One region of the Zoogloea sp. genome, then DNA from elsewhere that is predicted to be linked to it. Evidence: predicted binding sites of a transcription regulator. Region 1 holds the regulator's gene; each other region holds the start of a gene.

The links. Region 1 encodes sigma-54, which starts transcription at its own class of promoters, with help from an activator protein. Its sites were predicted from a motif close to TGGCACGCTTNCTGCTNA; they were not measured.
Region 2: a site for sigma-54 is predicted at 7,175-7,192, ahead of ACE3RX_RS01045 (P-II family nitrogen regulator). Genes of this name have one in related genera too.
Region 3: a site for sigma-54 is predicted at 3,635-3,652, ahead of ACE3RX_RS07480 (dinitrogenase iron-molybdenum cofactor biosynthesis protein). Genes of this name have one in related genera too.

What each region holds. Positions count from the first base shown of each region.
Region 1 is NZ_JAYSDK010000007.1:100,860-110,597, reverse strand. It holds gene thiL (thiamine-phosphate kinase) at 1-908, shown strand, start outside; gene ACE3RX_RS06360 (phosphatidylglycerophosphatase A) at 905-1,384, shown strand; gene pncC (nicotinamide-nucleotide amidase) at 1,384-1,869, shown strand; gene recA (recombinase RecA) at 2,085-3,116, shown strand; gene recX (recombination regulator RecX) at 3,142-3,594, shown strand; gene lptB (LPS export ABC transporter ATP-binding protein) at 3,581-4,303, shown strand; gene ACE3RX_RS06335 (RNA polymerase factor sigma-54) at 4,319-5,779, shown strand; gene hpf (ribosome hibernation-promoting factor, HPF/YfiA family) at 5,796-6,119, shown strand; gene ptsN (PTS IIA-like nitrogen regulatory protein PtsN) at 6,279-6,764, shown strand; gene hprK (HPr(Ser) kinase/phosphatase) at 6,733-7,668, shown strand; gene ACE3RX_RS06315 (PsiF family protein) at 7,794-8,096, shown strand; gene ACE3RX_RS06310 (FHA domain-containing protein) at 8,179-9,042, opposite strand; gene ttcA (tRNA 2-thiocytidine(32) synthetase TtcA) at 9,131-9,738, opposite strand, start outside.
Region 2 is NZ_JAYSDK010000001.1:236,700-246,437, reverse strand. It holds gene ACE3RX_RS01075 (sarcosine oxidase subunit delta) at 1-204, opposite strand, end outside; gene ACE3RX_RS01070 (FAD-dependent oxidoreductase) at 234-1,475, opposite strand; gene purU (formyltetrahydrofolate deformylase) at 1,500-2,360, opposite strand; gene ACE3RX_RS01060 (helix-turn-helix domain-containing protein) at 2,507-3,109, shown strand; gene ACE3RX_RS01055 (methyl-accepting chemotaxis protein) at 3,270-4,970, opposite strand; gene ACE3RX_RS01050 (ammonium transporter) at 5,253-6,719, opposite strand; gene ACE3RX_RS01045 (P-II family nitrogen regulator) at 6,730-7,068, opposite strand; gene ACE3RX_RS01040 (hypothetical protein) at 7,453-7,632, shown strand; gene ACE3RX_RS01035 (choice-of-anchor E domain-containing protein) at 7,900-9,039, shown strand; gene ACE3RX_RS01030 (GGDEF domain-containing protein) at 9,242-9,738, shown strand, end outside.
Region 3 is NZ_JAYSDK010000009.1:34,172-43,909, forward strand. It holds gene ACE3RX_RS07460 (hydrogenase small subunit) at 1-551, opposite strand, end outside; gene ACE3RX_RS07465 (GNAT family N-acetyltransferase) at 836-1,333, shown strand; gene ACE3RX_RS07470 (methyl-accepting chemotaxis protein) at 1,330-2,946, opposite strand; gene ACE3RX_RS07475 (hypothetical protein) at 3,055-3,330, opposite strand; gene ACE3RX_RS07480 (dinitrogenase iron-molybdenum cofactor biosynthesis protein) at 3,689-4,435, shown strand; gene ACE3RX_RS07485 (hypothetical protein) at 4,459-4,725, shown strand; gene ilvD (dihydroxy-acid dehydratase) at 4,840-6,681, opposite strand; gene ACE3RX_RS07495 (hypothetical protein) at 6,974-7,105, shown strand; gene ACE3RX_RS07500 (ABC transporter ATP-binding protein) at 7,129-7,896, shown strand; gene ACE3RX_RS07505 (ABC transporter ATP-binding protein) at 7,912-8,634, shown strand; gene ACE3RX_RS07510 (ABC transporter substrate-binding protein) at 8,671-9,738, shown strand, end outside.

The DNA of each region.
Region 1 (9,738 bases):
TGGCGGTGGGCGACGACGCGGCGCTGATCCGGCCCCGGGCCGGCATGCAGCTGGCCATCTCCACCGACATGCTGGTGGCCGGCACGCACTTCTTCGCCGACACCAATCCGGAAGACCTTGGCTGGAAGACCCTCGCGGTGAATGTCTCCGACATCGCTGCGATGGGTGCAGAGCCGCGCTGGGTGGTCCTCGCAGCCAGCCTGCCGAGCGCCGATGAAGCCTGGATTGAAGCATTTGCACGCGGTTTCTTCGCCTGCTGTGAGGCATTCGGCATCGACGCGATCGGCGGCGACACCACGCGCGGGCCGCTCAACCTGTGCCCAACCATTTTCGGTGAAGTCCCCACCGGCACCGCGATCACCCGCTCCGGCGCTCGCCCCGGTGACGACTTGTGGGTCTCCGGCGCACCAGGCCGTGCAGCCCTCGGACTGGCCGAACTGCGCGGTCAGATCCAACTGGCCGAGACCCATCGCAACGACTGCCTGGCTGCCTTGCAGCGGCCACAACCCCGGGTCGCTCTCGGCCTGGCCCTGCGCGGTCTGGCCAGCGCTATGCTGGACGTCTCCGACGGCCTGTTCGGCGACCTGAACCACATCCTTGAACTGTCCCGCGTCGGCGCAGAGATCCACGAGGCCACACTGCCGGTCGCCGCGCTGAACGCCGCCTGCGGCGATGCGCAACGGGCGTTCTCCGCCTGCACCGCCGGCGGCGATGACTACGAACTGCTATTCACCGCACCCACCGAGCACCGCAGCGACATAGAAGCCATTTCGCAGCGCCTGCAGTTACCACTGCACCGCATCGGCCGGATCACCACACAGGCCGAACAGGTTTCGCTGCTCGCCCGCGACGGCCAGTTGCGGCCGGTAACAGCCAGCGGCTACGACCATTTCGGCCGCGACGCATGAAACCCACGCCGCGCTTCCTGGTTTCCGACCCAGCCCATTTCGTTGCCCTCGGCTTCGGCTCCGGCCTCGCGCCGAAAGCCCCCGGCACCTTCGGCACGCTGGCCGGCTGGCTGCTGTTTCCCTTCGTGTCGGCACCGCTGTCCGACCCGATGTTCGCCGCGCTGCTTGTAGCCTGCTTCCTGTTCGGTATCCTGGCCTGCGAACGCACCGGCCGGGCCCTCGGCGTGGCCGACCACGGCAGCATCGTGTGGGACGAGATCGTCGCGATCTGGCTGGTACTGTGGCTGACTCCCGCCACACTGGCCTGGCAGGCCGCCGCCTTCGTGACCTTCCGCTTTTTCGACATCGTCAAGCCGCCACCAATCCGTTGGGTGGACGAGCGCACTCGCGGCGGCTTCGGCGTAATGCTCGACGACCTGCTGGCCGCCGGCTATTCGCTGCTGGTGCTGGCCATCCTGATGAGGATCATCGGCTGATGGAAGCTCAACTGGAAACCCTGTCCCGCCTCGTCGGTGAGCACCTGCAGGCCAAGGGCTGGCGGCTGGCCAGCGCCGAATCCTGTACCGGCGGCTGGGTCGCCGAAGTGGTCACCGCCACGGCCGGCAGTTCGGCCTGGTTCGACTGCGGCTTCATCACCTACTCCAACGATGCCAAATGTGCGCTGCTCGGCGTCTCACCGATGACCCTGGCGCGCTATGGCGCAGTCAGTGAGCAGACCACCGCAGCAATGGCCCGCGGCACGCTGGAGCGTTCGGAGGCCGACCTGGCCCTGTCGATCTCGGGTGTCGCCGGCCCCACCGGTGGCTCGCCGGAAAAACCCGTCGGCACGGTCTGTTTCGGCTGGGTCCGCACTGGCGAAGCAGCCCAGACTGCCACCTGCCACTTCGACGGCGACCGTGAAGCGGTGCGCCGCCAGGCCGTCATCTTCGCCCTCGAAGAGCTGCTCCGCCGCTACCGCTGAAGATCTCCGACGCTGGCGCGCACAGCACAAAAAAGTCAACCGGCATACGGTTTGCGATATTGCTGAGCAATTTCGCTGGACGCCCGCCAGTGACTGTATAAAATAACAGCATCGCCACATGCCTCGTGGTGAAAATTTGCTGCGGCACCTGCGTCCACTCCTACGCAAACTCTGTGCCATAATCTCCAAAACCCTTATCACAAGGATCAAGACAAATGGATGACAACAAGGCTAAGGCCCTCGCCGCTGCCCTTTCGCAGATCGAAAAGCAGTTCGGCAAGGGCTCGATCATGCGCCTCGGCGACGGCGAGGTAGAGCATGACATCCAGACTGTTTCCACCGGCTCCCTGGGCCTCGACATCGCCCTCGGCATCGGCGGTTTGCCCCGTGGCCGGGTTGTCGAAATCTATGGTCCCGAATCCTCCGGCAAGACCACGTTGACCCTGCAGGTCGTCGCTGAAATGCAGAAGCTCGGCGGCACCGCCGCCTTCATCGACGCCGAACACGCGCTGGACGTCACCTACGCCCAGAAGCTCGGCGTCAATATCGGCGACCTGCTGATCTCCCAGCCGGACACCGGCGAACAGGCCCTCGAGATCGCCGACATGCTGGTGCGTTCCGGCGGCGTGGACGTGGTCATCATCGACTCCGTCGCCGCCCTCACCCCAAAGGCCGAAATCGAAGGCGAGATGGGCGACCAGCTGCCTGGCCTGCAAGCCCGTCTGATGTCCCAGGCCCTGCGCAAGCTCACCGCCAACATCAAGCGCACCAACACGCTGGTGATCTTCATCAACCAGATCCGGATGAAGATCGGTGTGATGTTCGGCAGCCCGGAAACCACCACCGGCGGGAACGCGCTCAAGTTCTATGCGTCCGTGCGCATGGACATCCGCCGCATCGGCACCATCAAGAAGAACGACGAGGTAATCGGCTCCGAGACCAAGGTCAAGGTCGTCAAGAACAAGGTCGCCCCGCCGTTCCGCGAGACCCTGTTCGACATCCTGTACGGTGAAGGCACCTCCCGCGAGGGCGAGATCATCGATCTGGGCGTCCAGCACAAGTTCATCGACAAGTCCGGCGCCTGGTACGCCTACAACGGCGAGAAGATCGGCCAAGGCAAGGACAATGCCCGCGAGTTCCTGAAGAGCAACCCGCACATCGCCCGCGAAATCGAGAACAAGATCCGCGTGGCGGTTGGTCTGCCCGAAATGGCGGTGATCAGCTCCGCCGGCCAGGCGGCCGCCTGAAGCCCGGGGCGTCCGGAGAGCCGGCCTGATGGCGATGAACCTGCATGAGCGCGCGCTGCGCTGCCTGGCCCAACGGGAGCACTCCCGCATGGAGCTGGCACGTAAGCTCGGCGCACTCGGCAGCCCCGAGGAGGTCGATGCCGAGCTCGACCGCCTCGTGGACCTTGGCCTGCTGTCCGACGCCCGCTTCGCCGATGCCTATGTGCGCGCGAAGGCCAGCCGCTTCGGCGCCGCCCGCCTGAAACTGGAACTGAGCCGCCGTGGCGTGTCCGCCGAACTGATCGGCGACGCAATCGAGGAAAACACCACAGACAGCGAACTCGAACGCGCGCGCGACATCCACCGCCGAAAGTTCGCCACGCCGCCCGCAGACGCGCGAGAATGGGCACGGCAGGCGAGATTTCTTCAAGGTCGCGGCTTTTCCACCGAAATCATTCGTAGAGTCCTGAAAGAACAACCCGGCGATGAGCCTGCTTAAAGTCAGCAACCTGCGCAAGAAGTACAAGGCCCGCACGGTCGTTCACGACGTTTCCTTCAACGTCGGCAGCGGCGAGGTAGTGGGTTTGCTCGGCCCCAATGGCGCAGGCAAGACCACCTGCTTCTACATGATCGTCGGCCTGGTGGCCGCCGACGGCGGCGAGATCACCCTCGACGACGAGGTGCTGACCCATCGGCCCATCCACCAGCGCGCGCGCCTCGGGCTGTCCTACCTGCCGCAGGAGATGAGCGTCTTCCGCAAGCTGACGGTAGCCGAGAACATCCAGGCTGTACTTGAGCTGCAGAACCTTTCCAAGCCGCAGATCGCCAGCCGCCTCGACGAGCTGCTGAACGAACTGGGCATCGATCACCTGCGCGACAGCACTGCGATCTCCCTGTCCGGCGGCGAACGCCGGCGCTGCGAAATCGCCCGCGCGCTGGCCACTGACCCACGCCTGATCCTGCTGGATGAACCCTTCGCCGGCGTCGATCCGATCGCCGTCATCGACATCCAGAAGATCATCCGCTTCCTGAAGGACAAGGGGATCGGTGTGTTGATCACCGACCACAACGTCCGTGAAACCCTTGGCATCTGCGACCGTGCCTTCATCATCAACGCCGGCGAAGTGCTGGCCAGTGGCCGCCCGGACGAGATCGTTCATAACGAACAGGTCCGCCAGGTGTACCTTGGCGAGCACTTCAGGCTCTGAGGCCCGATACGACTCATGAAGCCCAGCCTCCAGCTCAAACTCTCCCAGCATCTCGCGCTGACGCCCCAGCTGCAGCAATCCATCAAGCTGCTGCAGCTGTCGACCCTCGAACTCAACCAGGAGATCGAGAAGATCCTCCTGGAGAACCCCATGCTCGAGCGGGAAGAGCCCGAGGGTGACCTCGGCTCGAGCCGCGTCGAGGCACCCGGCCCGCTGGCGCCGGCCGGCAGCGAGGCCGCCCACGAACGCGAGCAGGAGCAATCCCGCGAGGCTGAGCGGGAACGCGAGCCGGATCACGATTTCGACAACGGCGGCGAAGCTGGCGAATGGGCTGCGGCTGGCAGCGGCGGACAACGCGACGACGACGACGAGACCGACTTTCAGGAATTCCAGGCTGCCGTGCCGTCCCTGCGCGACCACCTCGACGCCCAGGTCGCTCTCACGCCCCTGTCCGACCGGGACCGGGCCCTGGTGCGTTTCCTCATCGAGGCACTCGACGACGACGGCTACCTCAGCCAGGACTTGGCCGATCTGCTGCCGCTGCTCCCGCCCGAACTGGAAATCGAGCTCGACGACCTCAAGATCGCTCTCCGCCAGATCCAGAGCCTTGACCCAGCCGGCATTGGCGCCCAAGACGTGGGCCAGTGCCTGGCCCTGCAACTGCACACCCTGCCCACCAGCGAAGCCCGCGACCTCGCCATCGCCATCGTCAGCGAACATCTCGAACTGTTGGCCGCCCGCGACTTCCTGAAGATCAAGCGCGCACTGCGCTGCAGCGACGACACCCTGCGCGAGGCGCATGCCCTGATCCTCGGCCTCAACCCGCGCCCCGGCGCCCAGTTCTCCCAGGCCGATACTCGCTACGTGGTACCCGACGTGGTGGTCCGCAAGCAGCGCAGCAACTGGGTCGTCAGCCTCAACCCGGATGCGATGCCGCGCCTGCGCATCAACCAGCTGTACGCCCAGATCCTGCGCGACAACCGCGGCGCCAGCGGCTCCCTGTCGAGCCACCTGCAGGAAGCGCGCTGGCTGATCAAGAACGTGCAGCAGCGTTTCGACACCATCCAGCGAGTTTCGCAAGCGATCGTTGACCGCCAGCGCCAGTTCTTCGATTATGGCGATGTGGCAATGCGTCCGCTTACCCTGCGGGAAATTGCCGAACAGCTGGATCTACACGAATCCACCGTTTCGCGAGTGACCACCCAAAAGTACATGGCCACGCCGCGGGGCATTTTCGAATTCAAGTATTTTTTCGGCAGTCACGTTGCCACCGACAGCGGTGGGGCTGCTTCCTCGACGGCGATTCGGGCGCTGATTCGCCAGCTCGTGGGGGCGGAAGACAAGAAGAAGCCCTTGTCCGACGCGAAGATTGCCGAGTTGTTGGGCCAGCAGGGTATCGTCGTGGCACGTCGGACAATTGCAAAATACCGCGAGTCCCTCGATATTCCGCCGGTCAGTCTGCGCAAAACCATCTGACAGAAAGGTAGCAACCATGAACCTCAACATCACGGGGCATCACGTCGAAGTTACGCCGGCCATCCGCGAGTACGTCACGACCAAGCTCGATCGCGTAATCCGCCACTTCGACAACGTCACCAGCGTCGGCGTGATCCTCTCGGTGGAAAAGCTGCGTCAGAAGGCCGAAGTCACCGTGCACGTGCGCGGCAAGGACATCTACGTCGAGAACGAAGATGCCGACATGTACGCAGCCATCGACGGGCTGATCGACAAGCTCGACCGTCAGGTCCTGAAGTACAAGGACAAGACCAGCGACCACGGTCACGACTCCCTGAAGCAGCACCTCGCCGAGTCCTGATTCCCGGCGCTAAGTAATACGCTTTTCCCCGGGACCGTTGTGGCTATAATGCGCCCCAATTGACACAACGGCCCCGGCGGCCCTCGCCTCCGGATCTTCCTGAATCGCCTTTCACCGGCAACCTGTGTCGGCCCGCTCCGCACACGGGAGAGTCCTCGCATGAACCTCATCGCCAAACTTTTGCCGCCGACCAATGTGGTCGTCGGACTCGAGGCGAGCAGCAAGAAGCGTGCTTTCGAGCAAGCCGGCCTGCTGTTCGAGAACAACCACGGCATCGGCCGCAGCACCGTCTTTGACAGCCTGTTTGCCCGCGAGAAGCTCGGCTCCACCGGCCTTGGCCAGGGCATCGCCATTCCCCACGGCCGCATCAAGGGCCTCAAGGAAGCGCTGGGAGCCTTCATCCGCCTCGCCGACCCTGTCCCCTTCGACGCCCCCGACGGACGCCCCGTCTCGATGCTGTTCGTGCTGCTGGTTCCCGAACAGGCCAACGAGCACCACCTCCAGCTGCTGTCCGAGCTAGCCCAGATGTTTAGCGACCGCAATTTCCGCGAGCAACTGATGAGCGCAGCCGATGCACAGGCTGCCCATGCCCTTTTCGCCCAATGGGGCAGCCATGCGTCAGACGACGGTCAGCCGGCTGTTTGACGACAACCTGGAGCGCCTGCGGCTGCGCCACATCTGCGGCAGCCTGGCGACCCGCATTTCGGTCTCGGAAGACCGTATCTGGCCTGCCGACATGGTCGGCCACCTCAACCTGATCCACCCGGACCGCCTGCAGATCCTCGGCTCCTCCGAGCTCGCCTGGGCCCGCCGCCAGACCCGCGAGAAGGTCATCCACCACGTTCGGGAAATCCTCTCCTACGCCCCGCCGGCCCTCATCGTGGCCGACGACGAAGAGATCCCGAGCATCATCCGCACCCTCTGCGCGAACGAGGACATTGCCCTCTTCGCCAGCCCGCTACCCTCCGCGAACGTCATCGACCTCCTGCGTAACTATCTTTCGCGCCAGCTGGCCGAACGAGTCGCGCTGCACGGGGTACTGATGGACGTGCTGGGCCTCGGGGTGTTCATCACCGGCGACTCCGGGGCCGGCAAGTCGGAACTGGCGCTGGAGCTGATCTCCCGCGGCCACGGCCTCGTCGCCGACGATATCGTCGAGTTCTCGCGCATCGCCCCAACCGTGCTGGAAGGGCGCTGCCCGGAGCTGCTGCAGGACGTCATCGAGGTGCGCGGTCTTGGCATCCTCAACATCCGCACGATCTTCGGCGAGACCGCTTGCCGGCGAAAGATGAAGCTCAAGCTGGTGGTTCACCTTCAGCGCCGCCAGCCGGGCCAGGAAGACCCCCTGCGGCTGACTTTGGATGGTGAGCAGCAGCCGATCCTCGGCGTACCGGTGCGCCGCGTCGTGCTGCCGGTGGCCGCCGGCCGCAACTTGGCCGTATTGCTCGAAGCCGCGGTGCGTTCAACGATCCTGCTGCTGCGCGGCATCGACTCGACCCAGGAATTCGTCGACCGCCAGCGTCGTGCGATGGAAGAGAGCGGCTTCTAGCCGCCCTGTCACATCCGGTCGCAAACAAAGCACTGGCGCGCCTCTCCGCTGTCAACAGTTTGTCCCGCGCTGCGTTTATGATGCATGCGCAGTACCGACAAACCGTCCATACGAGGAGTGGCACAATGAAAAAAATGATCCTGAGCGTCGCCGTTTCCCTGTTTGCTGCCAGCCTGGCGCCCGCAGCCTTTGCTGCGACCGCCCAGCAAAACAAGATGAAGGAATGCAATGCCTCCGCCGCCGACAAAAAGGGCGATGAACGCAAGGCCTTCATGAAGGACTGTCTGTCGGCCAAACCCGCCGCTGCCGCCAAAGATGGTAAGACCACCCAGCAGGACAAGATGAAGTCCTGTAACAAGGAAGCCGGCGAGAAGGCCTTGAAGGGTGATGAACGCAAGAAGTTCATGAGTAGCTGCCTGAAGGGCTGAGCGGCCGCCAGGCCGGCTTTACGCACATGAAAAGGGCCGCAAGAGCGGCCCTTTTTCTTTTGAGCAGGAAGCAGTGGACTGCTCAATCCAGGGCGAAGGCGACCACGTCCGACATGTTGTCGTTGACGGAAAAACCACAGCCGATGTGCCCCTTCTCACCGAGGATGAATTCCTCGCGCTTGACGCAATGCTCGGGCGTGCCCTCCTCGAGCAGGAAGGTACCGTTGGTGCTCGAATCGGCCAGATAGAACAAGCCATTCCGCAGCTCAAGGCGGGCGTGCCGGCGGGACACGCGCGGATCGGAAATCACGATATCGTTGCCGGTATCGCGCCCAAACAACAGCGCTGGCCGAGTCCCGTCAACCACCCAGTTCTGCCCGCGGTAGCTGACGCGCATCTGCTTCTGGGCATGCTGGGCCTCCTGGCGCAGCTCGGCGGGGCTCGGCGGCGGCGCCTCTCCGAGTTCGAGAACCGGGATGGGCATTTCACCCAGGCTGTCTTCCGCATGCCCCAACAGGCGCCGCAGGGAGGGCGTCAATACCCGCCCAAGGTTTTCCGACACCGCAATGCTGTCCGGGCCATGGCTCTCGACTAGCAGCACAGCGAGCTTCTCGGCATCCAGCCCAAGCCCTTCCGCCTCCGTCTCCAGCACCACGCCAGCCTTCAGTACCAGCTTAATGCCGCTCATCGGCGGCAAGGCGCGCACCCGCTCCCGCATCTCCCGGGCCGCCAGCAGGGCCGAATCGGCATCCGGGAAATGGGCTACCAGGGAGTCGCTCTTTACCGCAAAACCAAGCGCCTGATAGGCCTCCGCGCAGCGGGACATGCGGTTCAGACTGCGCTCGACCGCGTAGGCAGCCTCGGCCTCGCCCAGCTTTTCGGCAAGGTGAACGCCGCCGGCGATTTCAGCAAGGAGGAGGCAAGGCACCTTGGCGCGATCATGCATGCTGGACGGCTCCGCGATCTGCAGCGGACAGCTTGGGCTGGCACCGGAGCTGTCGGCTCCCGGCGGGGGCAGGACGGTGACTCATCAATCAGTTCTTCCAGATTCCGATCGGAATGGCTGCCTTGTCGTCGGCATGAGCCGGCAGCTCCGGGTTGTCGAAAACAATGTCGCCCTGTTCGACCTGGGTATCCCGCGACACATTGCGGAAGTCGAACAGCTCCGCGTCCGCCATATGCGACGGCACGATGTTCTTCATGGCCGTGGCGATCGACACGATACGCCCAGGGAAACGCTCATCCCAGTCGCGCAGCATGGTCTTGATCTGCTTGCGCTGGGCATTTTCCTGGCTGCCGCACAGGTTGCACGGAATGATCGGGTACTCCATGCCCCGCGCAAAACGCTCGATGTCCTTCTCCGAGCAGTAGGCCAGCGGCCGGATGACTACGTTCTGCCCGTCGTCACTGACCAACTTGGGGGGCATGCCCTTCATCTTGCCGCCGAAGAACATGTTCAGGAACAGGGTCTCGATCATGTCATCGCGATGGTGGCCAAGGGCGATCTTGGTCGCGCCGACTTCCTTCGCGGTGCGATAGATGATGCCCCGCCGCAGGCGCGAACACAGTGAGCAGGTCGTCTTGCCTTCCGGAATCTTGTCCTTGACAATTTTATATGTATCTTCGGTAACGATCCGGTATT
Region 2 (9,738 bases), on a different contig from region 1:
CCGCTCGGCGATGAACCAGGTATTGCTGGGGGTGTGGCACCACCATTCCTTCTTCAGGCCGGGGGCGCCGTTACGGTTGAAGACGTAGTCGGCCCAGGCGTCGTCGCTGGCGGTGGCCGGGTTGGGCATTGGGCGCACTTCGCCCCAGTAGTGGAATTCCGATACAGGGCGCGGGCCGTTGAGGGGACAGGTCATGATCTTCATGGCGGTTTTCCTTTCTCTCCGTGGCCTCGTCAGTGGCCGACCGAGGCCGCGCCCTTTTCGCCGGTGAGGGCGTAGTTGCGGAAGCGGTCGAGGGAGAAGCCGGTGATCAGCGGGTGGGCGGTGTCGGTGGCGATGGTGTGAGCCATGGTCTTGCCGCACACCGGCGTGGCCTTGAAGCCCCAGGTGCCCCAGCCGGAATCCAGGTAGAAGCCGTCCACCGGGGTCTTGCCCATTACTGGCGCGAAGTCGGGGGTCATGTCGGCCATGCCGGCCCATTGGCGCATCACCTTCACGTTGGAGAGGAAGGGGAACATCTCCAGCATGTGGCTGGTGAGGCCTTCGACGAAGTCCAGCGTGGAGCGGGTGCCGTGCAGCTCGTAGGGGTCGAGGGAGGCGCCCATCACCAGCTCGCCACGGGCCGACTGACTGATATAGACGTGCAGGCTGCCGGACACCAGGATCGGGTCGAGCCAGGGCTTGACCGGCTCGCTGACCATCGCCTGCAGCGGGTGGATGTATATCGGCGACTTGACGTCCACCATCTTGAGGATGCGCGGGGTGGAGCCGGCCACCGCGCACAACACCTTGCCGGTGCTGATGTAGCCCTTGCTGGTGCGCACGCCCTTGACCTTGCCGCCTTCCACGTCGATGCCCAGCACTTCGGTCTGCTGGTGGATCTCGACGCCGCGCTGGTCGGCGCCGCGGCCGTAGCCCCAGGCCACCGCGTCGTGGCGCGCCACCGAGCCGGGGGCGTGGTACAGCGCGCCGAGGATGGGCGAGTGGCCGCCGCAGGTGATGTCGATCATCGGCGCGGCTTCCTTCACCACTTCCGGCCCGACCACTTCGGAGGCAACCCCGTAATGCTTGTTCACCTCGGCGCGCCAGCGCATGGTGCGCAGCGCCGAATCGGTGTGGGCGAGGGTGAAGTGGCCCCGGTTGGCGTAGAACAGGTTGAGGTCGAAGTCCTCCGACAGGTCCTGCCACAGGCGCACGGACTCGTCGTAGAACTGGACGCCCTCGGGGGTCAGGTAGTTGGAGCGGATGATGGTCGTGTTGCGGCCGGTGTTGCCGCCGCCGATGTACCCCTTCTCGAGCACGCAGACATTGGTGATGCCGTGTTCGCGGGCCAGGTAGTAGGCGGCCGACAGGCCGTGTCCGCCGCCGCCGATGATGACCACGTCGTAGCTCGGCTTGAGCTTCTCGTGGAAGGTGAACATCCGGGGTTCCGGGTGCTTCTTGTTGAGCGCGAAGCGCAGGAGACGCCAGGGCATGGTGGTTCCTCTAGTTCCGGTGTTTCAGCGGAAGACGACGGTCTTGTTGCCATGGACGAGGACGCGGTCCTCGAGGTGGTAGCGCAGTCCGCGGGCGAGGACGGCCTTTTCGATGTCCTTGCCGTAGCGGACGAGGTCGTCGGGCGCGTCGGAGTGATCCACGCGGATGACGTCCTGCTCGATGATCGGCCCCTGGTCGAGCTCGCTGGTGACGTAGTGGCAGGTGGCGCCGATGAGCTTGACGCCCTTGGCGTGGGCCTGGTGGTAGGGCTTGGCGCCGACGAAGCTGGGCAGGAAGCTGTGGTGGATGTTGATGATCTGGCCGGGATAGTTGATGCACAGCTCCGGCGAGAGGATCTGCATGTAGCGGGCGAGGACCATCACGTCGCCATCGGCCTCGCGGAAGAGTTCCTCGACCTTGGCGTAGGCGGCGGGCTTGTTGTCGGGGGTGACGGGCACGTGATGGAAGGGGATGCCGTGCCACTCGACGAAGCCGCGGAAGGTCTCGTGGTTGGAGATGACGCAGGGGATGTCGATGTCCAGGTCGCCGGACTGCCAGCGGGCGAAGAGATCGTACAGGCAGTGTTCTTGCTTGGAGACGAGGATGACGACGCGCTTCTTGCGGGCGCTGTCGGAGATGCGCCAGTCCATGCCGAACTCGGCGGCGATGGGGGCGAACTTGTCGCGCAGGGTGTCGATGCCGAAGGGCAGGGAGTCGGCGAGGATTTCCTGGCGCATGAAGAAGCGCTTGGCTTCGGGGTCGGCGTGGTGGCTCGCCTCGGTGATCCAGCCCTGATGGCTGGCGAGGAAGCCGCTTACCGCGGCGACGATGCCGACCCGGTCAGGACAGGACAGCGACAGGGTGTAGCGACGGCTGGATGGCATGTTCTCAACTCCGCTGGAAGTTCATGTAGAGAATTATTTTTGAACATGGTGCATCTCAAGGTGAATAGTGTCAACTATTTTTTCCTCGTGTGAAACACCTGCCTGTGCAATAATTTCGCCATCGAGATTTAGGTGGGAGAACCCCCATGAGCGAACAAGAAGGCAGCGGCAGCCTGGAGCGCTACCTGGGCAACACGATCCGTGACCTGCGCCAGAAGCACGGCCTCACCATTGCGGACGTGGCCAACCTGGCCGGCATCAGCCGTGGAATGCTGTCGAAGATCGAGAACGCGCAGACGGCCACCAGCCTGGACACCCTGTCGCGGCTGGCTGGGGCGCTTGGCGTGTCGATCGCCACGCTGTTCCGCGGCTACGACGTGCGCGACGGCAGCGCGCAGCTGGTGAAGGATGGCGAGGGGATGGAAGTGGTGCGGCGTGGCACCAAGAAGGGGCACACCTATCACCTGCTGGCCTACGACCAGGGCCCGACCAAGGTCTTCGAGCCCTTCCTGATCACCATCGACCACGAGTCGGAGACCTTTCCGATCTTCGAGCACCCCGGCACCGAGTTCATCTACATGCTCGAGGGGGAGATCGAGTACCGCCATGGCCAGAACACCTATGTGCTCAAACCGGGCGATGCGCTGACCTTCCGCGCCGACATTCCCCATGGGCCGGAAAAGCTCAGCAAGTGCCCGATCCGCTTCCTCAGCGTGCTGATGTACCCGAATCCGGGCGAGGCCGGCTGAGCAGGTATTTCCGGCATCGTTGGGGCTCGCCGGACTGATGGCCTTGCTTTGAGGGCTGCAGAGCCCGTGGGGGCGAATTCATTCGCCCTCAGTCGCTTAAACGAAGTCCGCGGGCGAATGAATTCGCCCCCACGGAATCGGCCTCCAAGAAGGAGGTGTTTCACGTCTCGCCCGGTGCCAGCCGCGCCAGGTCGGCGGCCAGGGCGTCCTCCCCGCGTAGCTTGCCAGGCTCGTGGCGGTAGCTGCCGGTGCCGTGGATCACTCCGAACTGCCAGCTTTTCTCGATCTGTTCCCGTTCGCGGCTCTTCGTGAAGCCGGCGATGAAGCGGTTGACCTCCTGCAGCAGGCGGCACGACGACGGATCGTCGGCGACGCCGACCGCGTAGAACCAGGGTTGGCGCGACAGCGGTTCGGGGAGTATCTCGATGCGGCCGCGCCACGGGCTGTCCTGCCCGTAGCAGGCCCACGCGAAGATTGGGTGATCCACCGCGAAGGCATCCACGGTGCCGTCGGCCAGCGCGTCGTGGATAACGCCCTGGTCCGAATAGCCGATCAGGTTGGCCAGACGCACGGTGCCCGGTTCCTTACGGGTGTGCTTGCTCCAGCGCAGGCCGGCCGCTTCCAGCGCGGCGAAGGCGGCCGGGTCGTTGATGCAGCCGAGGACCTTGCCTTCCAGGCTGGCCACGCCGTCGATGCGCGTGTCGCCGTGGCGGCGCGCCAGCACGTAGTTCAGGTAGGTGTAGCTGTCCGAGAAGGCCACGCCCTTGTAGGCGGCGTTTGGTGGCAGCGCGCTCCACACCAGGTCGGCGGCGGGCTCGCCGGGGCGGCGGCCTGCCTGCAGCAGTTCGGTGCATTGGTCCCACGGGTGTTCGACGAAGTCCACCGCCACGCCCAGGTGCTTGGCGAAGGCGCGGGCGTAGTCCACGTCCAGCCCGCGCAGCGGTGCGCCGGGCTGCAAACGGAAGGACAGACCCTTGAAGGCGGGTTCGATGGCGACCCGCAGGCGGCCGCGCTGGCGGATGTCGGCCAGCCGGTCGTAGCCGGCGTCGGCGGTGAGGCCTTCCTTGTCGAGCAGGCGGTCGAGCACCGGGACGATGTTGTCGTGGGGCTGTTTTTCCAGTCCGCCCAGGTCGAAGCACAGGCGCTCGGCCCATTCGAGCTTGAGGCGCTGGCGGTCGAAGGTGGACTGGTTGAGGGAGTGCATGGCGGAGATGACTCGCCCGTGTTCGTCGAGGGTGGCGAGGGCATCGCGCAGCCCGGCGAAGGTTTCTTCGATGCGTGTGAAGGCGGCGCCGGTTTCCTGGTTGGAGCGGGCCACGCTGGCCGCGCTCTCCTGGCGGAAGCCCTGCAGGCCCTGCTGGAAATCGGCAAAGTTGAGCAACTGGGATGCGCTCTTGGCGTTGGCGACGGTGTCGCCGGCGAGGGCGCGGATGTTGTCGGCGACTACCGCGAAGGCACGGCCCTGTTCGCCGGCGCTGGCCGCTTGAATGGCGGCGTTGAGGGCCAGCAGGTCGAGGTCGCGGCCGATCTTCTCGAGCACCTTGACCACTTCGCCGATGCGCGCAACCTTGGCCGACAGCGTGGCTTCCAATTCGGCCAGGCCGGCGTCGATGTCGCCTGCGGTGGCGGCAAGCGTGGCTTCGGCCTGCTGGCGCAGTGCGTGGGCTTCCTCGCTGCCGTTCAGCATGCGGCGCTGGCCGCGTTCGATCTCCAGGGTCATCGCACCGATGCGGGCTTCCACTTCGCCCAGATGGGCGGCGTGGGCGGTTTCGGCGTTCATGCCGTGGCGGATCAGGTGGGCGATGTGGCGTCCCCACAGGGCCAGGCGCCGGCCCGGCGACGGCGGGGCCGGCGGAGCCACTGCGGGCTCCGGGGCCCCGCCCCCCCCCCCCGGGGGGGGGGGGCGGGAATGGGTTTTGGGGGGGCGCGCCCCGCCCCCCCAAAAAACACATAAAACAGACGGGGGGGGTTGTGGGGGGGGCGGGGGCGCCCCCACTGGCCCCGGCGCGGGCCCGGCGCGGGGGGGGCCGGCGGAGCCCGTGCGGGCGCGGGGCCCCCGCCGCCGACGGCGTCGTCGGCGGCCATGAAGTCGTTTCCGCGGGGCCGGAACAGGCCCTTCATAAAACGATTCATCGACATGGGCTCAGTCGTGGTAGGCGGACTCGCCGTGGGTGCTCAGGTCGAGGCCTTCGCGCTCCGCGTCTTCGCCGACCCGCAGGCCGATGGTCAGGTCCACCAGCTTGAAGGCGATGTAGGACACCACGCCGGACCACACCACCGCGGTACCCACGCCCCAGGCCTGGGCGACCAGCTGGGCGCTCATGTCGTAGGGGGCGACGGCGTTGGCGACGTAGTCATAGACACCGGTGCCGCCCAGTTCGGGCGAGGCGAACACGCCGGTCAGCAGGGCGCCGAGGATGCCGCCGACGCCATGCACGCCGAACACGTCGAGGGTGTCGTCCATGCCGAGCATGCGCTTGAGGCCATTGACGCCCCAGTAGCACACCAGGCCGCCGAGCAGGCCCATGATGATGGCGCCCATCGGGCCGACCAGGCCGCAGGCCGGGGTGATCACGACGAGGCCGGCGATAGCGCCGGAGATCGCGCCGAGCATCGACGGCTTGCCCTTGAAGACCGCTTCGATCAGCGTCCAGGAGACGGTTGCCGCGCAGGTGGCCACCAGCGTGTTGAAGAAGGCCAGGCCTGCGGTGGCGCCGGCTTCCAGGGACGAACCGACGTTGAAGCCGAACCAGCCGACCCACAGCAGGGAGCCGCCGACCATGGTCATCGTCAGGCTGTGCGGGGCCATCGATTCACGGCGGTAACCGAGGCGCGGGCCGATCATGAAGGCGCCGATCAGCGCGGCGATACCAGCGTTGATGTGCACCACGGTGCCGCCGGCGAAGTCGAGGGCGCCCTTGTTGAACAGGAAGCCACCCACTTCAGCCGCTTTCTCGGCCGCTTCGGCGGAGGTGAAGGCGTCCGGGCCGGCCCAGTACCACACCATGTGGGCCATCGGGATGTAGGAGAAGGTGAACCACAGCACCATGAAGGCCAGCACCGCGGTGAATTTGATGCGCTCGGCGAAGCCACCGATGATCAGTGCCGGGGTGATCGCCGCGAAGGTCAGCTCGAAGGACGCGAAGATGTACTCGGGCAGCACGACGCCCTTGCTGAAGGTGGCGACCACGGTGTCCGGCGTTACGCCCTTCATGAACAGCTTGTCAAAGCCGCCGATGAAGGCATTGCCGTCGGTGAAGGCCAGGCTGTAGCCATAGACGGCCCACAGCACGCCGAGCAGACAGAAGATCACCAGCGTCTGCATCAGGATCGACAGCATGTTCTTGCTGCGGACCATGCCGCCATAGAACAGGCCGAGGCCCGGGGCAGCCATCATCACCACCAGCAGGGTGGCGGTGATCAGCCAGGCGGTGTCGCCCTTGTTGGGTACGGGGGCGGCCGCCGGCGTTGCAGCAGCAGGGGCCGCGCTGGCGGCGGCATCGACGGCGGCGCTGACGGTTGCGGCGGCTGCCGGCGCGTCGTCGGCCCAGCCGGGCATGGCGAAACAGAGTGCGAAAAGCAGGGTTGCCAGGGCAAGAATGCGTTTCATGGGAGCGCTCCTAAAGGGCTTCGAGACCGGCTTCGCCGGTGCGGATGCGGACGGCCTTCTCGAGGTCGAAGACGAAGATCTTTCCGTCACCGATCTTTCCGGTGGCGGCGGCCTGCTCGATGGCGGCGATGGCGCTTTCCAGCACATCGTCGGGGACGGCGACTTCCACCTTCACCTTGGGCAGGAAGTCCACGACGTACTCGGCACCCCGGTACAGCTCGGTGTGCCCCTTCTGACGGCCGAAGCCTTTCACGTCGGTGACGGTGACGCCGTTTACGCCGACGGCATTGAGGGCCAGGCGGACCTCGTCGAGCTTGAACGGCTTGATGATTGCGCTAATCCATTTCATTGGAACCTCCATGGGAGGCCCGGCGACCGCAAGGAAGCCGGACGGGATGTGGGCGGGTTTTTCATAGGCGGTATTGCATGTAAAGAACAAAAGTTTCATGCAAAGAAAAGCACGAGCTATGCCAAGCCACAATCCCTACAAAACCAAGGGATTTAACAAAATGAAAATGAGATCCACGCACTAAAAAACGGCGCGGAGGTCAAAACTGCACCAAGTCGGGCAACCGGAATGGGGGGAGACGTGACGGGAAGGCGTCGGGAAAACGACAAAAAAGTCGCAAACCGGCGTGGAGGGCAGGCTGTATCCTGTTTAATACGTAATACGGTAATACTGGTATGTCGTTTGCTTAAATTGAACCGTATCTATGTTGAGGAGGGGTACGACATGTTCTCTACACTATGGCAGTACTGCCTGACCCGCCTGCGTGCCGGCCAGGCCTGGATCTCAGAGACGACCTGCAATTCCCGCTCGGCGCGCCTGGCGACGATGGGCTTGCAGGGACCCACGGAGCGTGATGCAGGGGCGGATGGCCTGCACATGCAGCAGTTCGGCGGCTGGCGCTGAACCGACCCGACCGTGATGAACCCGCCGCGTGGCTGGCTGCCCGGCGGGTTCGGTCTTTTCTGAAGGTGGACTTTCGGCGAGCTGTCGGGAGTCTTGAAAATCTGAAACTTTTGCCAAATAAATGTGAAAACGGCAGATTCGCCGTGAAGTTTTCCCTCCTGGGAAATGGGGTTCGTCTCTATCGTCGAGGCCATCCCGGCAGTCACCACGCAGCAACGGGACCCAACCACTACTGCGTCAGCGACTCAACCCACAGGAGTTCACTTCATGACCAAGCCTTCTGCAGCACCGCGCCTTGCCGGCGTGCTCAAAACAGCGGCACTTGGCGCCTGCGCCATGGCGCTGCCCTTGTCCGCCCATGCGCTGGTGGTCACCACCGCCGATGTCAGCTTCAACGACAGCGCAACGGTTAGTGATGGAAAGGCGGGCGGTGCCACCACACAGAACAACGTGGCGGTTGGCAGCAGCAGCATCGCCCAGTTCGATGTCAGCCTGGGCGTGCTGACCGGCGCTACCATCAACATGAACTCGTCCCGCACCCTCTCTGTTGCCACGACGGCGACGGCAGGCGGTGGCAACGGCGCGAACAACAGCGTGCATACCCAGGGCTCCGGCAGTATCGGGGCGGTGGTCACGGCGCCTGGCGTGACCCGCACCTTTTCCACGCTGAGTGCCGCGGATACCTGCAGTGGCCTGCGCAAGGGCGCCTGCAGCGATGGCGCGACCACTGCCAGCATGGCCACCAATCTGACCGGAGTTGTCAACGCGTCCGATCTGAATGCCTACGTGGGGGCCGGCTCGGTGCTGGTAAGCCGTAGCGCCTCGTCGCTGACCGCCCACCAGACTGGTAGCGCATTCACCGGCGCTGAGACGACCACCGCGACGGCCAGCTGGTCCGGCACCGTGGGTGCCACCTATTCCTACCTGTTGCACGCAGCCCCGCTGATCAACGGTTCGAGTTCGTCCATCGTGACCCTCGATCTGGGGACTTTCCTGACCGGCACGCCGGCCAGCCTGCTGTTCACCGTCTCCAACCTGTCCGGTGATCGCGCCGGTCTGGATCTGGATGCGATCAATGCCAGCGGTGATACCGGTGTGCTGTTCACCGACTTGTCCACCTTCAGTGAGCTGAACCCTGGCGATTCCCTGTTGTTCTCCGCCATGCTGGATACGGCGCTGCCGGGTACCTACGCCAGCCACTATCAGCTCGCCATGTCGGATGCCGATGTCGGGGCTGCATCCAGCCGGAGCAGCTATACGATGGACCTCTATCTGACCGCCAATGTGCAGGCGCCGCTGGTGCAACTCCAGGGCTTTGGCTTCAACGTCGTGCCGGAGCCGGCGAGTCTCGCGCTGGTCGGGGTAGGCATCGCCGGCTTGGGCTGGAACCGCCGTCGGCGGAGCTGAGCAGGCAAGGCGGCCAGGTCGCCCCGGTAAGCGGGGTGGCTGTTTCACGGGGGCGTGTCGCGGCAGCGGCGCGCCCTTGCCGTTTCCGCCGGGCGGATCCGTGTAGTGCACAAAGCGTGACTTATTTCACGCTGGGCGACCGAGGGTAGGGTCTTATTCTTGAGCCCTCTTCATGGTCAAGCCGACCGCGCGGGGAGCCATCATGTCTTTGACGATGTCCGGACTCACCGATAGCGCGCTGCCGGATCCATCCGCGGACAGCCCCCTGTTCCTGTCGACGCTCACCGCCAGCCCGCGTGAAAAGCGGCTGGCGCTGGCCGTCCTGCTGCTGTCCCTGCTGGTGTTCGCACTACTGGCGCCGTTTGCCAGGGTGTCGCTGACGCCGATCTGGGGCTTCATCCCGTGCTATGAGTCGTGGCTGGTGGTCACCGATCTGATCACCGCGGCGCTGCTGTTCAGCCAGTATTTTTCCTTCAATTCCCGGGCGTTGTTCGTGCTGGGCTGTGGCTACCTGTACGTGGCCTGCATGACGGTGGCCCATGCGCTGAGTTTTCCCGGGCTGTTCACGCCCACAGGCTTGCTGGGGGCCGGCCCCCAGAGCACGGCCTGGCTGTACATGTTCTGGCACGGCGTCTTCCCGCTTTTCGTCATTGCCTATGCGCGTTTCAAGGGGCGGGATTTCGTGTCTTCCACTCTGCC
Region 3 (9,738 bases), on a different contig from region 1:
TTGTCGGTGATCACCTTGTGCACCGGCGTCGCGCGGGTCGGGTTCGGCTTGGCGGCCTGCACGCAGCCGTAGGACGCGCAGGCGCCCCAGCTGATGATGGCCTTGGCGTCGGCGCAGGTTTCCTTCAGCACTTCCACGAAGGGACGGCCGCCGTGGATGCAGAACATGCCGTCCTCGTTAAGCGGCGGATTGCCTTCGACAGCGACGATGTAGTTGCCCTTGTACTTCTTTTTGACCTCTTCGATGATCGCCTCGGCCTGGTGGCCGGCGGCGGCCATCAGCGTGTCGTCGTAGTCGAGGGACAGCATCGACAGCACCACGTCCTTGGTCAGCGGGTGGGCCGAGCGGATGAAGGACTCCGAGCAGCAGGTGCACTCCAGACCGTGCAGCCAGATCACCGGCGTACGCGGCTTGTTTTCCAGCGCGTGGGCGATCTTGGGTACGAAGGCGCTGCCGAGGCCCAGCGAGGTGGCCGTCAGGCTGCAGAATTTCATGAAGCTGCGGCGCGTGATGCCTTGCCGCCGCAGCACTTCGTAGAACGTTTCAGTCATGGATACCAACCCCCTGGTGGAACATCGGGCCCGGATATGTTCTGATCTATCGCGACGCAAGCGGGCCGGCACGGTCGCACATGGCGAGAGGGGATTTAACAAAAAGCGTGCCCAGTTTCGGCAGGCCATAAAAACCCTTATCCGACAAGGCCTTATTGTTTTTCAGCAGAGCATCGCGCCGACCGCGCCGAGAGACTGGTAATCGACTGACCGGTCAAACGGAAACCAGGCATCCACTTCGACGCAAGCCAAACGACATAAACCCGAGTTTTCCGATACCCACGATGAGCGACCTTTCCATCCAGCCTGTTGACTTCGACGACACAGCCCAGCGCAACGACTTTCTCGACCTGCTCGACCATTACATGCGCGGCCCCACCGGTAGCGGCCAGGCCATGAGCAACGAGCTGCGCACGCGCCTGCCGGACGAGTTGCGCCGCCGCCCGACCGTGCTGAGCTTCATCGCCTACTGGAACAAGAAAGGGGAGCGGCAGGCCGCCGGGCTGATCAACTGCGTGGAAGGCTTCTCCACCTTCGCCTGCCGGCCGCTATTGAATGTGCACGACATCATCGTGCATGAGGACTTCCGCCGCCGCGGCATCGCCACGGCGCTGCTGGCCCACGCCGAACAGGTAGCGCGGGAGCGGAACTGCTGCAAGCTGACCCTCGAAGTGCTCGAAGGCAATACCGGCGCCCGCCAGGCCTACCTGAACTGCGGCTTCGCGGGCTACCAGCTCGACCCGGCCATGGGCCAGGCCTTGTTCATGGAAAAGAAGCTCTAACCGAGACGGAAACGGCGCACGCTCTCTTCGAGATCAACGGCGACGCGGGCCAGCGCCTCGACTTCACGCAGCGTTTCGACACTGGCCTGGTGGTTCTCGTCGCCCATACGGCTGATGCCATTGATTTGCTCGGACAGCGCGTCACAGGCATGGTGCTGCTCATGCATTGCGGTACTGATCGATGCCACCAGGCCATGCACTTGCCCCACGATCGCCTCGAGTTCCGCTATCGCCGCCTTCGCATGACTCACCTTATCGACGCTGCTGTCCGCCATTTCGACTGTTTCCGAGACGCTCTGGACCGCACCTCGGCTGCTCTCCTGCAGGCGCGAAATCATGGAAGCGATTTCCTGCGTGGCCGCCCCTGTCCGCTCCGAGAGCTTGCGCACCTCGTCGGCAACGACTGCGAACCCCCGCCCCTGCTCACCCGCCCGGGCAGCCTCGATCGCAGCATTCAGGGCCAGCAGGTTGGTCTGATCCGCAATATCCTTGATGGCGGTGACGATCTGGGAAATTTCATCTGACTGCCCTCCCAGTTGCCCGATGATCTCGGCGGATGCCTGCATCCTGGCAGCCATATCTCCGATCACTGCTTCCACGTCCCCTATCCGGGCAATCGTGCGCTGGGCTCCCTCGGTACTTGCGCTGGCCAGCCGACCGGCCTCGGCCGCGTTCCGGTCCACGTCACCAATGCTGCGCGTGAGGTTGCCAATAGCTCCGGCCATCGCCACCGAGGCGTCGTTCTGGGCGCGGGACACACAGGTCACGGCATCCGAATTTCCCCGCACCACATCAACGGTGTTGCTCAAGCGATCGGCGGTATCCCGCACCTTTCCAATTTCCGCCGACAGGTCTACCTGCATGTTCTGCATTGCGGCAAGCAGGCTGGTGCCATCATCGCCCTGCGAAAGCGGAACTCTTTCGGACAGGTCGCCATGGGCAATGCGCCGCACCACCGTCACGGCCACGGCCGGCTCACCGCCGAGCTGCCGTAAAAGCCCCCGACTGATCCAGGTCGTAACCGCCAAGCTGAACAACAGCAAGACAGCTCCCAGCGCAAAAGCCTTTGCCCGCGCATTCTTGTACCCTTCATCGAGAATCTGACGGGTTTCCTGGGCACGCTGGCGAGCATCCTCGCGGGCCTTCAGCAAACCTTCCCGCAGGACCCGCCAGCGCGGCGTTTCATCACCAACCAGATAAGCCTTGGCTGCTTCCAGTTCTCCGCGCTTGACCCGCCCCAGCACCTCATCCCGCAGTGGATGCCAGGCCTCGGCCGCAGCCACGATCTCCCGGCTACTCGCCATTCCATCCGCCCTGGCGACCGCTTGCATCGCTTCGTCAAATTGCGCCCGAGCCTTGTTGTAATTCGCATAACCCTTTTCATTGGCTGGATCGAGAAGGATGTTGCGTAGCGCCTGTCCGATCTGCAGTCCTTGAGAATAGGCGTCGCCGAGATTACGTTCGAGCGCGAGATCGGAATCAAGAAAACGGGTGATTCGTCCCTGATTCCAGTCCATCTGCAGAAGCAGCGCGCCAACAGCGGCAATGAACAGGAGTCCGTTCAGGAGAAGAAGCAGAAAAAGACGAGTTTTGATCGACAGTCGGGCGAACATGATCCGCGAGGCGATTTTGCGGAACCGCCAGAAAAACGAGGAATATCACTTTATCGACATATTCCCATGGATTCTTGACGGTCCGACACATCACGTGACACAGGTCACTCAAGCCATTTCAGGCGGTACCCACTCCATCTCGTGGGGAAATAGGCCAACGCTGCTCACCGCCGTCGTTTCCACGCAGTTCCACCACATGGTCACCCAGGCGCGCCCCTCCTCGTCGATCTTCTCCACCTCGGAGATCGCCCCGACCATGAACATGATCATGTCCAGCTCGTCCTCGTCCATGTCCGGGTCCGGCGAGACGGAGAGGATCCGCACATGTTCGCCCACGGTGACCGCCCGGCCGTTCCTGTCCTTCACGCTAACGCTTGCATCCATGTGGGTCTCCCGCTGTCGCGTTGTCGAAGACCGCCCCAATGCGGCGGTGTCGAACAAGGCAAAGCAAGCTTCGAACCACGCCCTCCCAGGCCCGGATAGCGCCCCCGACACGGCATTCCGCCCCCCCCTTGACGCCCGCGGCTTGTCGGGAAGGCGACATCCCGCAGCCACTTTCCTGCCACGGCGGACGCGGGCTTTGTCGTTGAAACGACACATCGCCGGCCCCTGAACGGGCTCTAGCATCCGGCAACTTCCGCTTTGCCGACAAGCACTTGAACCGCACACCGGACACCACCCCGGGAGCTGGCACTGTATCTGCTGATACCTGGGGAAACATCACAAGCAAGCGGAGTCCCCCATGGAAAAACCCGAAAAGATCACCCGTGAGGCCGCCCTCCGGGTGGCCCTTGCCGCGCGGGCCATGCCCAACATCGGCCTGACCCGCCTGATCGAAGTGCTGCAGGAATGCCTCGGCGACACTATCGACACCGAGACCCTGCGCAACATCACCGTTACCCACCTGAAGACCGGCTTCGGCAGCCTCGACGGCGAAGAGGATGGCGAAGACATTGGCATTGGCCTGGAGGCCATGAAGCTGGCCGTGCGCATCCTGTGGGGCGACGCGGACGACGATGAAGGACTGCCGCCCCTCGAGCCCTACAACGAGGGCGACATGCCCGGTTCGGTGCGCGTCGCCATCGCCTCCGACTTCGGCCTGGCGCTCAACGGGCACTTCGGCTCCTGCCTGCGCTTCCTGGTCTATCAGGTGTCACCCACCGAGAGCCGCCTGATCGATGTCCGCCACACCGCCGAGGCGGATTTCGCGCCAGATAAGAACCTGTTCCGCGCCCAGCTCATCGGCGACTGCCACGTGGTGTACGTGGTTTCCGTCGGCGGCCCGGCAGCGGCCAAAATCATCCGTGCCGACATTTATCCGATCAAGTTGGCAGAAGGTGGCCCGGCGGACGAGGTGATCGCCAAGTTCCAGCACGCGATGGAGAACTCGCCACCGCCCTGGCTGCTGAAGATCCTCGGCGTCGCTGCGGAAAACCGGCTGCGCAACTACGGCGCCAACCGGGCAGCCGACGACGTTCACGCGGACTGAAAACCGTTCCTGGAGGACACGCCATGGCCAAGCCGAAACCCGACCACTTCGAGGCCACCGCCGCGCTTATCAGCAACGCCATCGGCACGGCCCGCGTCTTTGGCGAGAACCCACGCATCACGCGGCTGGTGGCCAGCAGCATCGGCCGCTTCGCTGCCGAGCTGGACAACGCGCCGGATGCCATCGCCGCTGGCCCCCAGCTGATCAGCTACGCCCTCGCCCAGATCAGCGAGCAGGACGCGCTGTTCGTGCCCAAGCTGCACGCCTCGCTGGAGGAACTGGGCCGCTGAAAAGGCGGCGCGCCCTGATCTGCCCCCACGAGAGCGGGGCGTTCCAGCCGCGAGCCACCACAAAAACAAAGCCCGGCTTTCGCCGGGCTTTGTTGGATCACGCGAAAACCTGACTCAGCGCTGGATCTGCGTCACGTCGCGCACCGCGCCGGTATCGGCACTGGTGGTGAGCGCCGCGTAGGCCTGCAGCGCGGCGGACACGTGGCGGACGCGGTTGGCCGGCTTCCAGCCACGGGCGTCCTGAGCGGCGCGGCGGGCCGCCAGCACCTCGTCGGACACCGCCAGGTTGATGCGGCGGTTGGGGATGTCGATCTCGATGGTGTCGCCCTCTTCCACCAGGCCGATCGCGCCACCGCAGGCCGCTTCCGGCGAGGCGTGGCCGATGGACAGGCCAGAGGTGCCACCGGAGAAGCGCCCGTCGGTAAGCAGCGCGCAGCTCTTGCCGAGGCCCTTGGACTTCAGGTAGCTGGTCGGGTAGAGCATCTCCTGCATGCCGGGACCGCCCTTCGGGCCTTCGTATCGGATCACCACCACGTCTCCGGCGACGATCTGGTCACCGAGGATGCCGGCCACGGCGTCTTCCTGGCTCTCGAACACGCGGGCACGGCCGGTGAACTGCCAGATCGACTCGTCGACGCCGGCGGTCTTCACGATGCAGCCCTTCTCGGCAATGTTGCCGTACAGCACGGCGAGGCCGCCGTCCTGGCTGAAGGCGTGCGCCTTGTCGCGGATCACCCCGTGGCTGCGGTCCAGGTCCAGCTCGTTCCAGCGGCGATCCTGACTGAAAGCCACCTGGGTCGGCACGCCGCCCGGGGCAGCCTTGTAGAAGTTGAAAACGCCGCCGTCATGAGCCTTCATCACGTCCCAGGTCGCCAGCGCCTCGCCGAGGGTCTTGGCATGGACGGTGGGCAGGTCGGTGTGCAGCAGGCCAGCGCGGTTCAGCTCGCCGAGGATGCCCATGATGCCGCCGGCGCGGTGCACATCTTCGATGTGCACGTCGGACACGGCCGGCGCCACCTTGCACAGGCAGGGCACGTGGCGGGAGATGCGGTCGATGTCCTGCATCGTGAAGTCCACGCCGGCTTCCTTGGCGGCGGCCAGCAGGTGCAGCACGGTGTTGGTGGAGCCACCCATCGCCACGTCGAGGCTGATGGCGTTCTCGAAGGCCTTGAAGCTGGCGATGGAGCGCGGCAGCACGGACTCGTCATCCTGCTCGTAGTAACGGCGGGCCATGCCGACGATGGTACGGCCAGCGCGCAGGAACAGCTGCTCGCGGTCGGCGTGGGTAGCGACCACCGTGCCGTTGCCCGGCAGGGACAGTCCCAGCGCCTCGGTCAGGCAGTTCATGGAGTTGGCGGTGAACATGCCGGAACAGGAACCACAGGTCGGACAGGCGGAACGCTCGACGGCGTCCACTTCCTCGTCGGAACAGCTGCTGTCAGCGGCCTTGACCATCGCGTCGACCAGGTCGAGGGAGATCACCTTGGCTTCCCACTTGACCTTGCCGGCCTCCATCGGGCCACCGGACACGAAGATCGCCGGGATGTTGAGGCGTAGCGCGGCCATCAGCATGCCCGGAGTGATCTTGTCGCAGTTGGAGATGCACACCATCGCGTCGGCGGTGTGGGCATTAACCATGTACTCCACGCTGTCGGCGATCAGGTCGCGGGACGGCAGGCTGTAGAGCATGCCGCCGTGGCCCATGGCGATGCCGTCGTCGATGGCGATGGTGTTGAATTCCTTAGCGACGCCGCCGGCAGCCTCGATCTCCCGCGCGACCAGCTGGCCCAGATCCTTCAGGTGCACGTGGCCCGGCACAAACTGGGTAAAGCTGTTGACCACGGCGATGATCGGCTTTTCGAAATCGCCGTCCTTCATGCCTGTGGCGCGCCACAGGGCGCGGGCGCCGGCCATGTTGCGACCGGCGGTGGAGGTGCGGGAACGGTACTGGGGCATCTCGGGTGACTCCGTCTTCGAACGAATGGTTTGTTGCAATCTTGCATTCTAGCGCTTGCGGCGGCCCATGCTGCAGCGGATGTGGGAAGCCCGCGGCTCAGCCTACGCCGTTCGGGTATTCCATCACCGTCCCCGCATCCCGGCTGCGAAGCCTTCTTGGCGCCAGTCAAGGCGCTCCGCGATGGAAGCGCCCAGCTGGCATATCGCAACATTCGTTACATTTGAGCAACGCTGTGGACAAGGTCCGGCCCTAGGCTAGCTGACATAACGATACCGATACGGAGACCCCGCCATGAGCCCCTTGCCCATCCTGGCGACGATCATCACCCTCATTCTCGCCGCGCGGCTGGCCCGCCGCTTGATCGAGACGCAGCGGAGCCTCATTCCAGCCCGCGCCCGCCGCACCCTCCCGACGAAACGCTGATCCGCCACGCTGCGGGAGGTCCCATGAGCGAATACATCCTGGAAACCAGTGGTCTGACCAAGGAGTTCAAGGGCTTCACGGCCGTTTCCAATGTGGATCTGAAAGTCCGACGCGGCCACATCCACGCGCTGATCGGGCCTAACGGTGCCGGCAAGACCACCGTCTTCAACCTGCTCACCAAGTTCCTGCCACCGACCCGCGGCACAATCCACTTCGACGGGCAGGACATCACCCGCGAGGCCCCGGCTGCCACCGCCCGTCGCGGGCTGGTGCGCTCCTTCCAGATCTCGGCAACCTTCCCGCACCTGACGGTGATGGAAAACGTACGCATCGGCCTGCAGAAGAAGCTCGGCACCGAATTCCATTTCTGGCGTTCGAAGAAGAGCCTCGACGTGCTCAACAGCCGCGCAATGGAACTGCTGGAATCGGTGGATCTGGCCGGCTTCGCCGACACCGTCACGGCGGAAATGCCCTATGGCCGCAAGCGCGCACTGGAGATCGCCACGACGCTGGCGCTGGAGCCGACGATGATGCTTCTCGACGAACCGACCCAGGGCATGGGCCACGAGGACATCGCCCGGGTCGTCGCACTGATCCGCAAGGTTTCCACCGACCGCACGATCCTGATGGTCGAGCACAACCTGTCGGTAGTCGCCAACCTGTGCGACCGCATCACCGTGCTGCAGCGTGGCAGCATCCTCGCCGAAGGCCCCTACGAGGAGGTCTCCAAGAACCCGCAGGTGCTCGAAGCCTACGTGGGCTCGGCCGACATGCACGACGCCCACCACTGACCGGAAGCCCGCCCCATGACCAGCGCCTTCGACCCGAAGCCCGAGATGCTGCGCATCCGCGACCTGCACGCGTTCTACGGCGAATCCCACATCCTGCACGGCATCGACCTGCATGTCGGGCGCGGCGAGTGCGTCACGCTGCTCGGCCGGAACGGCGCCGGCCGGTCGACCACCCTCAAGTCCATCCTCGGTCTGGTGGGCCGGCGCAGCGGCTCGATCATGGTGAACGGCAAGGAAGTCATCGCCGAACCAACCCACCGCATGGCCCGCTACGGGATCGGCTACGTACCCGAGGAACGCGCCATCTTCGCGTCCCTTTCCACCGAAGAGAACCTGCTGCTACCGCCCCAGGTGGCCAGCGGTGGCATGTCGGTGGACGAACTGTACGCGATGTTCCCCAACCTGCTCGAACGCCGCAACAGCCCCGGCACCAAGCTGTCCGGCGGCGAGCAGCAGATGCTCGCGATGGCCCGCGTGCTACGCACCGGCGCCAAGCTGCTGCTGCTCGACGAGATCACCGAAGGGCTGGCGCCGGTCATCGTCAAGAAACTCGGCGAGGTCATCAACGAGCTCAAGGCACGCGGCTTCACGATCATCCTGGTGGAGCAGAACTTCCGCTTCGCCGCGCCGCTGGCCGACCGCCACTACGTGCTGGAGCACGGCGAAATCCTCGCCACGATCAGCAAGGAAGAACTGCCCGGCCGCATGGACTGGCTGCACCAGACCCTGGGCGTCTGAACCCCCAACACACGATAAGCAGAAGGAGTGAGAGACATGAGCATGAAGAAGACGATGAGCCTGGCCTGTGCCGCCGCCCTCGCCACCCTGTCCGTCGGCGCTCACGCTCAGATTTCCGGCGGGGTGGTGAAGATCGGTGTACTCACCGACCTGTCCGGCACCTATTCCGACCTGGCCGGTTCCGGTGCGGTGCTGGCCACCAAGATGGCCGTCGAGGACTTCATCGCCAAGGAAAAACCGAACTTCAAGATCGAGGTGGTCACCGCCGACCACCAGAACAAGGCCGACATCGCCTCCAACAAAGCCCGCGAATGGTTCGAGCGTGAAGGCGTGGATACCGCCACCGAGCTGGTCACCACCTCCACCGCGCTGGCGGTGATGAAGGTCGCCAAGGAGAAGGACCGTATCGCGATCATGAACGGCCCCGGCTCAACACCGATCACCAACGAGCAGTGCAACGACGTGTCGGTGCATTACACCTACGATACCTACGCCCTCGCCAACGGCACCGCCAAGGCGGTGACCAAGCAGGGCGGCAAGAGCTGGTTCTTCATCACCGCCGACTACGCCTTCGGCCAGGCGCTTGAGAAGGATGCCTCGGCGGTGGTCACCGCCAATGGCGGCAAGGTGCTCGGCTCGGTCCGCCACCCCTTCCCCGGCTCGGACTTCTCATCCTATCTGCTCAAGGCGCAGGCCTCCGGTGCCCAGGTCATCGGCCTTGCCAATGCCGGGGCCGATACCACCAACTCCATCAAGCAGGCCGCAGAGTTCAGCATCACGCCGACCCAGTCCCTGGCGGGCCTGCTGATGTTCATCACCGACGTCCACGCACTGGGCCTCAAGTCCACCCAGGGCATGTACCTGACAGAAGGTTTCTACTGGGATCTCAATGACGAAACCCGCGCCTGGTCGAAGCGCTTCTTCAGCGTACAGAAGAAGATGCCGACGATGGTCCAGGCCGGCCAGTACTCATCGATCTACCACTACTTGAAGGCGGTCAAGGCAGCCGGCACCGACGACACCAAGAAGGTCATGGCCCAGATGAAGAAGACGCCGATCAATGACTTTTTCGCCAAGAACGGCCAGATCCGCGAAGACGGCCGC